4 regions of the Streptomyces sp. P17 genome follow, and region 3 is predicted to be linked to each of the others. Evidence: riboswitches for the same ligand, from Rfam matches in the RefSeq annotation. Region 3 holds a riboswitch; each other region holds the start of a gene.

Region 1 (2,747 bases), on a different contig from region 3:
GTCGCGGCACACGCCGCTTCCATCGAGGGCTCGCCCGAATTACCGGGCGGGCCCTTCGCCATTTCCGCTTCCGGGCAGCGAAAATAATCCCCCGGAAATTACACCCTCTTTGTATACGGCGCGCATGTTAATGCCGCAGGCCAGACATGTTTACGGGATGTTGCGAATTCCTCACACGCTCCCCGCCGGAAGGGAACCGCAGCCTGTGCGTACCGCTGGAGCGCTCTGTGTGCACGGCGGTGATCGCCCGCGCGCGCTCGCTGTCCCCGCGCGCCACCGCGTCCACGATCGCGCCGTGCTCCGCCCAGGTCTCCGCGGGACTGGCCGGCGCCTCCACCGCGTACATCCAGGCGATCTTGTGCCGCAACTGGGTCAGCATCGAGGTCAGGGCGGGGCTGCCGGAGGCCTGGGCGAGCGTCTCGTGGAACCAGCCGCCCAGGGAGCGCAGATCCTCGCTGTTGCCCCTTCTGGCCCGCTCCTGACCGAGCCTCACCAGGCCGCGCAGCACCTTCAGATGCGCCTCGGTGCGCCGCTGGGCGGCCCGCGCGGCGCCGAGCGGCTCCAGCAGCGAGCGCATCTCCAGCAGGTCGGAGGCCTCCTGCTCGGTGGGTTCCGCGACGCACGCGCCCGCGTGCCGCCGGGTCACCACGAAGCCCTCCGCCTCCAGCGTGCGCAGGGCCTCCCGGACGGGGACGCGCGAGACGCCGTAGCGGCGCGCCAGCAGTTCCTCGGTGAGTCGGCTGCCGCGCTCGTAGACACCGGCGACGATGTCGTCCCGGATCGCCGTGCATACCGAATGCGCCGGAATACGCATGACCGACCTCCGCTTTAATCCCCGTGAAACGTCGATGACTGACGTGTGTTCAGTGACTCTATTGCAGTGAGCCGGAATTTCCGATGGCGGGCCGGAATCCATGGATATTTTTTGGACAGCGAGGGCTCACAAACGCCGAAAACCCCGGCTCGGCGAGCCGGGGTCCCGGGAAGCGGTGGCGGGTGTCGTCAGACGTTCACGCCGCGCGAGCGGAGGTAGGCGACGGGGTCGAGGTCCGAGCCGTACTCCGCGGTCGTACGGGCCTCCAAGTGCAGATGGGGCCCGGTGACGTTGCCGGTGGCGCCGGAGAGGCCTATCTGCTGGCCCGGGGTGACGCTCTGGCCCACCGAGACGCCGATGGACGAGAGGTGGGCGTACTGGGTGTACGTGCCGTCGTGCATCTTGATGACGATCTGGTTGCCGTACGCCCCGCCCCAGCCGGCCTCGACGACGGTGCCCATGCCGACCGAGCGGACGGAGGTGCCGCTGGAGGCGTGGAAGTCGGCGCCGGTGTGGCTGCCGGAGGACCAGAGGGCGCCGCCGGCCTTGTAACTGGTCGACACGTAGGAGCCGGAGACCGGGGAGACGAAGGTGTTCAGGCGCTTGCGCTCGGCCTCGCGGGCGGCGCGCTCCTTGGCCTCGCGCGCCTTCTTGGCCGCCTCGGCGGCCTTCTTGCGCGCGGCCTCCTCGGCCTTCTGCTTCGCCTCGGCCTCGTCGGCCGCCTGCTGCTGGGCGGCGGCCTGGGCGTCGATCTGCGCGGCGACCGAGTCGCCGATGGTGATGACGGGGGTGAGAGCGGTCTGCTCGGCGGAGATGTCCGCGGCGAGCGCGGGGCTCGACAGGGTTCCGATGACGCCGGTGGTGGTGAGTGCCGCGACGCCCGCCGCGCGGGCGGTGGTGCGCTGCATCCTGCTGGGACGACGGTGCTTCCCGGTGGCGCGCGTGAACGCCATGAAGTGGGTGGTCCTTTCCTTCCCTCTCGCCTACCGGGTTAGCTGACGGGTTCGGAGCAGGAAGGTCTCCTACGGACCCCCTCGCTCACGCGCGGGCGTCCGATTCACCCCAGGGACTGCGGTGGGTCCCCGGCTCCCCTGGCTCGCGCCGTACGGGGACTCGGCGATGACTGTCCGGTGCCGCGGATGCGGCGCACTGCCTGACGGACAGCCCGCACGACGCTAAACGGGGCAACTTTCAATCCCCAAACGGATCACGGCTTTTGTAGCGCATGCCACAGGTCAGACAGGCAACCTCTCCCTCAATTCGGACATAAGGGGGCCCTGGTGACGCTTCCGTCACCAGGGCCCCACACGCGCGTGATCGCGCGTTCACGTCCGAGGGTGTGTCTACTCGGCTGTCACAACGGTGACTTCACCGATGCCGAGGGCCTCGACGGGCTCCTTGATCTGCGCCGCGTCACCGACCAGCACGGTCACCAGACGGTCCACCGGGAAGGCGCTCACGACGGCCGCGGTGGCCTCCACGGTGCCGGTCGCGGCGAGCTGGCGGTACAGCGTGGCCTGGTAGTCGTCCGGCAGGTGCTGCTCGACCTGGTCGGCCAGGGTGCTCGCCACGGCGGCGGCCGTCTCGTACTTCAGCGGCGCCACCCCGACGAGGTTCTGTACGGCGACGTCCCGCTCGGCGTCGGTGAGCCCGCCCTCGGCGAGGGTGCGCAGCACGGTCCACAGGTCCTGCAGGGCGGGACCGGTGTTGGGGGTGTCGACGGAGCCGCTGATGGCGAGCATCGCGGCGCCGGTGCCGTCGGGGGCGGAGCGCAGGACCTGCCCGAAGGAGCGCACGCCGTAGGTGTAGCCCTTCTCCTCACGCAGGACGCGGTCCAGGCGGGAGGTGAGGGTGCCGCCGAGGCAGTACGTGCCGAGGACCTGGGCCGGCCACACGCGGTCGTGCCGGTCGGGGCCGACGCGGCCGATCAGCA
Region 2 (2,747 bases), on a different contig from region 3:
TGGGCAGCAAGGGGCTCGCGGTGTGCGGGCAGGGCGCGCAGGTGTACGACGCCGGCGCGGACCGTCTGCTGTGGTCCGTCACCCTGGACCGGGAGTTGGCGGAGACCGCGCTCGGCAAGATCGAGGCCGAGGTGGGGGAGGTGTACGCGGCGGTCGACCAGGACGGCGTCGACGGGCTCACGCTGATCGAGCCCGGGTACCTGATGCCGCACCCCACCCTGCCCGCGGTGCGGGTCGGGCGGCGCGACGATCTGTGGTCCGAGCCGATCAGCAAGGTGCTGCTGCGCCATCCGGAGCTGTCCGACGACCTGTTGGCGGCGACGGCGCGTTCGGTGGTGGGTTCGCTGGCGACGGTCACCATGTCGGGTCCCGGGACCGTCGAACTTCAGCCATGCGGCATCACCAAGGCGACGGGTCTCGCGCTGGCGGCCCGGCATCTGGGGCTCGGCCCGCGAGAGACCATCGCCTTCGGTGACATGCCCAACGACATCCCGATGTTCGACTGGGCGGCCCACGGTGTCGCGATGGCCAACGCCCACCCCGAACTCAAGGCGGTGGCCGACGAGATCACCCTGTCGAACGAGGACGACGGCATCGCCGTCGTCCTCGAAGGACTCTTCCCGTAGCGGGCCCGGTCAGTACGCCCCGAAGACGTTGTCGATCGAGCCGTAGCGCTGGGCCGCGTAGTTGCAGGCGGCGGTGATGTTCGCGACCGGGTCGTAGGGGTCGTAGGAGGTGCCGGCCACGTGGTACGCCTGGAAGGTCGGGTCGATCACCTGGAGCAGGCCCTTGGACGGGGTGCCGGCGGCCGCGTTGGAGTCCCAGTTGTTGATCGCGTACTGGTTGCCCGAGGACTCCCGCATGATGTTGCGGTAGATGCCGTCGTAGCTGCCGGGGATCCCGTTCTGGGCCATGACCTGGAGGGACGCGCGGATCCAGCCGTCCAGGTTGTTGGCGTACCCGAGCGAGGCGGCGGTGGTGACGGTCGGGGAGGCCGCCGAGGCGCTGGTCGCGCCGATGAGCGGGAGCGCCAGTACGGCGGCTCCGGTGCCGAGGACGGCGAGCTTGCGGGCGACGCGGTGGGCGCGGTGGGCGCGGGTATGACGGTGCTGAGCGGCAGCAGGCATGGCGAGGTTCCTCTCCGGCGCCTGCGAGGTGAGCTGTCGGGTTCGGGCGGGAGCTGCCCGGCCGCGCACCGTAAAGGGCACGCGACTTCACCCCCAGCCGTACCGGCGCGTCCGAGGACGTCCGGCCCGGCGACTTACCTGGGTCCCCCGCTCCTGCCGTACGAAGAATCTCGGTGGAGCCGGACGGCGGCAGGATTCGGCGTCCGTCCGACAGGCCGGGAACGTATGCGAGAGCACATGTCCGAAACAAGTAGCGGATTCACATATCCAGGGGTTTGATCTTCGCTCGCGCGGCATACCGGGATGGGCATTTGCGGTCGCCAAGGCTCAACTGGGCGCCGAGGGAGGGGCATCGAGAAGAGCCTGTGAGGCGCCTGTGGGTCTCGGGCGTGAGTCAACTCACGCCCAGCGCAAGACACCTTAAATCGGGCAATCAACCCAATGGGTCCGCATTAACCCGCCGTTCGCGGAATCCGCTTCTCCCATGTGCGATGAAAGACCACTTCACCGCCATCCGTGCACATCACCTCATTCGAGGCGATGAAGTCCTCTGCGTCACACGTGAGCTCCGAACGGGTCCGCACCGTCGTGTCCCAGGCCAGCTCCGGGCGGTGCAGCCGGATCGACCAGTCCGAGCGGGCGCGGGCCGACAAGGGGTCGGCGGACCGGATCGTGTACGTCTCCAGCGCGTCCTCGGTGAACTCCAGGCCGTCGGGGTACACGCGCGTGCCGCCGTACCGCGGATCGACCTCAAGGCGCCACTCGTCCTTGGCCACGTCCCGGACGACGAGCCGCTCGGGGCGCGGCTCGTCCAGGGTGACCGGGTAGTTCACGCCCAGGGGCTCGGCCTGTTCGGGGCCCTCGAAGCTCACGTCAGAAGCGGCCTCACGCGCGCGTACCGGCAGTTCCAGAAAACTCCCCGCCGGATCCAGCGTGAACCCCGCCGCCGACTCCGCCTGCGGCCAGACCCACGGCCAGTACGCCGACGACACCGCGAGCCGGATGCGATGGCCGGCCGGGAAGGCGTGCCCGATGCCGTTCAGCTCGAACTCGACGTCCTGCGTGGCGCCCGGCTCCCACGGCACCGCGCGATCGCGGCCGTGGCGGGCGGAGAGGTTCAGCACGCCCCGCGTGACCAGGGTCGAGGAGCCGTCGGGGGCGACATCGCAGACCCGGGCGATCACCTGCCCGCGCGACACCTCCGACGTCAGCCGCAGCCGCACCTTCGGCCGTCCCAGCACCCACGCCTCCTCGCCCACCGCGAACTCGAAGCAGGCCGAGCGCGCGTCCTCCTCCCGCTGGTCCGGCGGCAGGTCGGCGTCGTTCCCGAACGGGAGGAAGCGGCCGGCGTCCACACCGGTGTGCAGGGGCGACCGTACGAGCACGGGGGCGCCCTGGAGGGCGTACGTCACTTTCGTGACCTGAGGGGACGGCCAGGCCGGCTCGGCGACCCAGCGGCCGGGGAGGGTGTCGTAGACGGTGGCCGGGGGGTGGGAGTCGCTGACGTAGGCCCGCAGGAGGGACTCGGGAAGGGCGCCCTTGCCCTTCAGCCAGTAGTCCCACCAGCGCAGGGTCTCCTGGAGGAAGCCGATCGCCGGTCCCGGCGGCAGGCCCCGGTCG
Region 3 (2,747 bases):
GGGGACCGGACGTCGACGGCGTTCCAGAAGTTGTTGAGGTCGGAGACACGGTCGTTGACCCCGCCCTCGGAGACCGGCGTGGCCGTGTACTCCAGGACGTACGGCCCTTCGAGCCGCTCCCGGAACCAGATCGTCGCCCCCGCGGGCACATCCACTTCCAGGGTGCCGTGGGCGGCGGTGACACTGCCGCCCTTCTCCAGCTCCACGGCCCATCGGCCGAGACCGTGCCGGAAGTCATCGCGGGCGAGGAGGCGGCGGTGGCGGGGAGACGCGCTTGCCGCCGCCGGGGCGAGGGCCGCCAGGGCGGCTCCGGCGGCCAGGGCGCCGAAGGCTCTTCGGGTGGTCGTCACGGGGCAGGGCTCCTTTGGGCGATCAGCAACAGAAAGCGCTTACCCCTCGGGGGCCCGTACAACACCGAAGACCGGACCCGGGGATCAGGGGTCCGGCCTTCGGTGGCGTGTCAGGCAGGTGGTTCTTCAGCGATACGTCCGTCAGCCGACGGAGACGCCCTTGGAGTTGAGGTAGGCGACCGGGTCGAGGTCCGAGCCGTAGTCCGGCGTGGTGCGGATCTCGAAGTGCAGGTGCGGGCCGGTCACGTTGCCGGTCGCGCCGACGAGACCGACCTGCTGGCCCGCCGTCACCGCCTGACCGCTGGAGACGGACAGCGAGGACATGTGGGCGTACTGCGCGTACCGGCCGTCGGCGAGTTGGATGACGACCTGGTTGCCGTACGCGCCCGCCCAGCCGGCCGAGACGACGGTGCCCGCACCCACGGCCTTGAGGGAGGCACCGGCCGGGGCGACGAAGTCGACGCCGGTGTGGTACCCGCTGGACCACATGCTGCCCGCGACCTTGTAGGCGGTGCCGACGCCGACGCCGGGGGCAGGAGCGCTGAAGCCGCTGGCCGAGGACTGGGCGGCCTGCGTGGTGGTGGTGGTCGCCTTGGACTCGGTCGACTGCGAAGCCTCCGAGGACTTGGCGGAGTCCGACGAGGAGTTCGCGGAGTCCGACGAGGACTTGGCGGCCGGCTTCTCGGCGGTGTCCGTCGTCGCGGCCTTCTTGCCGATCGACAGCTTCAGGCCGGGGTGGATCAGCGACGGGTCGCTGCCGACGGCCTCACGGTTGTCCTGGTAGAGCTTCTCCCAGCCACCGCTGACGTTCTGCTCGTTCGCGATCTTCGAAAGGTAGTCCCCCGACCGCACCGTGTACGTCTTCGCGGTGGCCTTCTTCTTGGTGGCCTTCTTCTCGGCCGCCTTCTTGTCCGCGGTCTGAGCCGACTGGACCGACTGGACCGACTGGACCGACTGGACGGCCTTTTCCGAAACGGACTGCGACGGTGCCGCATGAGCGCCGGTGGCCCCCAGGAGCGGGAGGGCGAGCGCGGCGCCACCGGTTCCGGCGACGGCGATCGAACGGGTGAAACTCAGGGTCTTGGGACGGCGGTGCTTACCCTTCGCGGGCATGGCGAATTCCTCTCCGGCGCCTACGAGGTGAGCTGTCGGGTGCGGACTGGAGATGTCCGGCCGCGCGCTGGGCGCGACTTGACCCCAAGCCTGTTCCGGAGACCGGACCAGGCGGTGGTGCCTGTGGGTCCCCCGCTCCTGCCAGGTACGGGTGAGTGTGTGCGGATTCCGAGCAGCGGCAGGATTAGGCGTCCGCTCGGATTGGTGGCGAACGTAAGCGACCAAGACGCAAAGGGACAAGCAGAAGGTTCCGCCCGAAGGCATACCTCTTGATCCCTTGTGAGAATTCCCCGTCACTTTCCGTGCATTAGGACATGCCCCGTTCCGGCAAATGCCCTTGAAAACCGCCTGAATTACGTGAACATGACGGGCGACGCTCGGTCACGGATATGACGCTGCTCACGTGACGATGCTCCACACCCCTTTATTCCAGAGCGAGTTGGAATGAAGCTTGCAATTCGGACAGAACGCCCAGATGTGACGCAGTCGGATAACCGTCACATCAAGGTCGGCGCGTAAACCCGCGATGAATCAGCAGGGTTTCAACGTTGTTCGCCCGTTTTGCCGTATTCAATGGCGGGTCGGTATTCATGTCGTATCGTCGAGGCGTGCCCGTCGGCGAGCCGAGTCGGCGGGATCCGGTGGGAGGAGCCCAAGTGACGCAGCAGGTCCCGTCGACCGAGCCCGAGCTGGCCGCGGTGCGCAACTTCCGGGATGTGGGCGGGCTGCCCACCACGGACGGACGGCGGATACGGCACGGAGTGCTGTACCGCAGCGGCCACCTCGCGCACGCGACCGAACAGGACGCGGCGTTCCTCGGCTCCCTCGGCCTGCACACGGTCTTCGACTTCCGCAACGCGGCGGACCAGAAGCTGGAGGGCCCCGACGTCGACCTGCCGGGTGTCCGGAATGTGAACCTTCCACTGACCGATCCCGCGGACGGCGCCGAGTTCTGGAAGATGGTCCGCGACGGCGAGATCGAGCAGCTGCGGGAGATCCTGGCCGACGGCAAGGCCGCGAACCGCATGATCGAGTCGTACCGCACGATCGTCAAGGAGCGCACCGCCGAGCACTCCCAGGTGCTGCACGCCCTCGCCGAGGACAGCGTCCCGGCCCTGATGCACTGCGCGGCCGGCAAGGACCGGGCCGGCCTGTCGATCGCGGTGACGCTGCTCGCCCTGGGGGTGGAGCGCGAGGCGATCCTCGCCGACTACCTGGAGTCCAACGCCAAGCACCGCCGCTACAAGGTGCAGCGCAACAACACCTACACCCCCGAGGTCATGG
Region 4 (2,747 bases), on a different contig from region 3:
CTGACGTCGGGGGGTCGTCGTCAGGACCGCCGGGGTTCACACGGGGGCTGAGGTCAGGGGGTGAGGCCCTTGCCGCGCAGCCACGCGAGCGGGTCGATGCCGGAGGAGGAGCCGCCGGGGTGGACCTCCATGTGCAGATGGGCGCCGGTGACATTGCCGGTCGCGCCCACGCGGCCGATGACGTCCCCGGTGGTGACCTTCTGCCCGACGCTGACGCTGATCGAGGACTGGTGGGCGTACCAGATCTCGGTGCCGTCCTCCAGGGTGAGCACGGTCTTGTAGCCGTAGGAGCCGTCCCAGCCGGCGGAGGTGATCGTGCCGGAGTGAACCGCCTTGATCAGCGTGCCCGTGGGAGCGGCGAAGTCCAGGCCGGTGTGGTAGCCGGAGGACCACATCGAGCCGGACTCACCGAAGGTCGAGGTGATGGTGTACGAGGAGGTCGGCAGCGCGAACTGCTTGGCCAGCGCGGCCAGGCGCTCGGCCTCGGCCTTGGCGCGGGCCTCCCGCTCCGCCTTCTCCTTGGCGGCGGCGGCCTTGGCCTTGGCCTCCTTCTCGGCCTTGGCGGCGGCTTCCGCGGCGGCCTTCTCGGCGGCAGCGGCGGCGGCCTCGGCGGCCTTGGTGTCGACCTGGTCCTGCTGCTGCTCGGCCTGGGCCATGATCCTGGCGCGCAGCACCTCACCGGCGTCCGAGGTGCCCTGCCCGGCGTCGGCGGTGGTCACACCGACGCTGCTGAGCGGGGTGGACGAGGTCTCGGGCGCCTCGTCCGCGGTGTCGTCGGAGATCAGCGGCAGGTCGGGCATGGTGATCGCGACCGGCGGCTTGCCGGACTGTGCGCTGGCCATGCCGCCCGCGCCGACGGCGGCTATGACACCGACGCCGAGAACGGTGGAGCTGCGGGCGAGTCCGCCGCCACGCTGCTTGGCGACGCGGTGCCGGCCGCGTACCGGGCGAATGGACTCCGCGGTGGGGTTCCACTCCTCCCAGGGGCCCTCGTCGGTGCGGTGACTGCCGTAGCCGTAGGCCTCTTCACTGCGCTGGCTCGGCACGAACGGGGCCTCGGGGGCAGGCCGGTTTGACGCCACGTGGGCGTGCTCCTTTCCTTCCTTCTCGCCTACCGGGTTAGCTGACGGGTTCGGAGCAGGAAGGTCTCCTACGCGCGTATATCTGCCGTTTCCGCACGGCGGATTACGCCCGATTCACCCCAAGTGGTGGTTCCCCGGTTCCCTTACGGGATTCGGCGCGTGCGCACGGAGCCGACTCTTGTGACGGCTGGGACGACCGCGCTGCGTTATCGAACGTTAATAGACTCGGGGCGCGGATTCCAAGCTGTTCGACTTGATCATTAACGTTTTTGGACCGGACTTTCAGGTCACTAGGGCGCTAAATCGGGCGAGTTGACCAAGCCCCAGGTGTCACACAGGTATTGACGGTACGTCAGTTGTTATGCGGAGGGCTTCCATCCGATCACCCCTGGTGACGATCAGCGTGGTCGGCGGTCAGGGTCTGCGCACGGCGAGCAGGGCCATGTCGTCCGCCATCCCGCCCCCGCAGTGCCGGCGCACCTCCTCGGCGAGGGTCCGGATCAGGGTGCCGGGATCGCGGAAGCCGCGGCCCGCCAGCCGCGCTTGCGGGTCGTAGAAGACGCCGTGCGGGTCGCGGGCCTCGGAGAGGCCGTCGGTGTACAGGAGCAGGGTGGTGCCGGGCGGGAAGGGGGCGTCGTCGGCGCGGTCGGGCCAGTTGCCGAGGCCGCTCATGCCGAGCGGGAGGGCGGGCTCCCGGGCAGGCAGCGGGCGCACGGTGCCGTCGGGGTACAGCAGCAGCGGCGGCGGATGGCCGCGGTTGACGACGCGAACCACCCCGTCGCCGTGCGGGAGTTCGGCGAGCACGGCGGTCGTGACCCCCTCGACGGCCTCGATCCCGTCGCGCCGCGAGCCCTCCCGGGCCAGCGCCCGCTCCAGCCGCTGCGCGACCGCCTCCAGGCTCGCCTCCTGCTCGGCGGCCTCCCGGAAGGCCCCGATGACGACGGCCACGGCCGCGACGGCTCCCGTCCCCTTGCCGCGCACATCGCCGACGACGAGCCCAACGCCGTACGCGCTGTCCTGCACCGCGTACAGATCGCCGCCGATGAAGGCGTCGGCCTGCGCCGCCTCGTAGCGGGCGGCGATGGCGTAGCCGCCGATCCGCTCCAGGGGGTCGGGCAGGACGGCGCGCTGGGTCGCCACGGCGATCTCGCGCTGGGAGGCGAGCCGCCCATCGCCGCGGCGTACGACGCGGTTGAGCCCGACGGCCAGGACGGCGACGGTGACCACCGTCACCACCTCGGTGACCGTGTCCGCGTCCATGCCGAAGCCCAGCCGGAGGTGGACGCCGTAGGCGGCGAGCAGGGCGACGGCTCCGGTGACGACGGTGCCCATCAGGGAGTAGAACGGCGCGGCGACCAGCGGTGCGGCGGTGAAGAAGGGGATCGCGGTGAAGCCGCGGGGGGTGATGAGGTCGTAGAGGACCCCACCCGCGATCAGCAGTGGCGGAAGCAGCAGTACGAGGGTGCGGCCGGGCGGGACGCGCCGTGCCTCGTCCATGCCTGAAGCCCGCACTGCCCGCCTCCCGCCGCATCCGCCGTCCCTCCAGGCTTCCCGGAGCGGGAGCGGGGGGGGCGAACGGTGTGGGCCGAGTGGAGGAGGCGTGGAAACACCGAGGGCCGGAACCCTTTCGGATTCCGGCCCTCGGCCTTCAGTAGCGGGGACAGG

What was found. A riboswitch is a leader RNA that binds a small molecule or an ion and turns the genes downstream of it on or off. The one in region 3 is predicted to bind cyclic di-AMP.
Positions count from the first base shown of each region.
Region 1: another riboswitch for cyclic di-AMP. It lies ahead of RMT89_RS01645 (M23 family metallopeptidase); the one in region 3 lies ahead of RMT89_RS02730 (LysM peptidoglycan-binding domain-containing M23 family metallopeptidase).
Region 2: another riboswitch for cyclic di-AMP. It lies ahead of RMT89_RS25345 (transglycosylase SLT domain-containing protein); the one in region 3 lies ahead of RMT89_RS02730 (LysM peptidoglycan-binding domain-containing M23 family metallopeptidase).
Region 4: another riboswitch for cyclic di-AMP. It lies ahead of RMT89_RS16615 (M23 family metallopeptidase); the one in region 3 lies ahead of RMT89_RS02730 (LysM peptidoglycan-binding domain-containing M23 family metallopeptidase).

Region 1 is NZ_JAVRBF010000002.1:97,146-99,892, forward strand. It holds gene RMT89_RS01640 (GntR family transcriptional regulator) at 128-814, opposite strand; gene RMT89_RS01645 (M23 family metallopeptidase) at 1,003-1,767, opposite strand; cyclic di-AMP (ydaO/yuaA leader) riboswitch at 1,780-1,943, opposite strand; gene RMT89_RS01650 (pitrilysin family protein) at 2,158-2,747, opposite strand, start outside.
Region 2 is NZ_JAVRBF010000041.1:24,079-26,825, forward strand. It holds gene RMT89_RS25340 (HAD family hydrolase) at 1-626, shown strand, start outside; gene RMT89_RS25345 (transglycosylase SLT domain-containing protein) at 636-1,127, opposite strand; cyclic di-AMP (ydaO/yuaA leader) riboswitch at 1,133-1,339, opposite strand; gene RMT89_RS25350 (CocE/NonD family hydrolase) at 1,580-2,747, opposite strand, start outside.
Region 3 is NZ_JAVRBF010000003.1:117,277-120,023, reverse strand. It holds gene RMT89_RS02735 (DUF6250 domain-containing protein) at 1-350, opposite strand, end outside; gene RMT89_RS02730 (LysM peptidoglycan-binding domain-containing M23 family metallopeptidase) at 492-1,463, opposite strand; cyclic di-AMP (ydaO/yuaA leader) riboswitch at 1,468-1,627, opposite strand; gene RMT89_RS02725 (tyrosine-protein phosphatase) at 2,120-2,747, shown strand, end outside.
Region 4 is NZ_JAVRBF010000022.1:94,877-97,623, reverse strand. It holds gene RMT89_RS16615 (M23 family metallopeptidase) at 54-1,082, opposite strand; cyclic di-AMP (ydaO/yuaA leader) riboswitch at 1,094-1,250, opposite strand; gene RMT89_RS16610 (PP2C family protein-serine/threonine phosphatase) at 1,497-2,579, opposite strand; tRNA gene RMT89_RS16605 (tRNA-Met) at 2,735-2,747, opposite strand, start outside.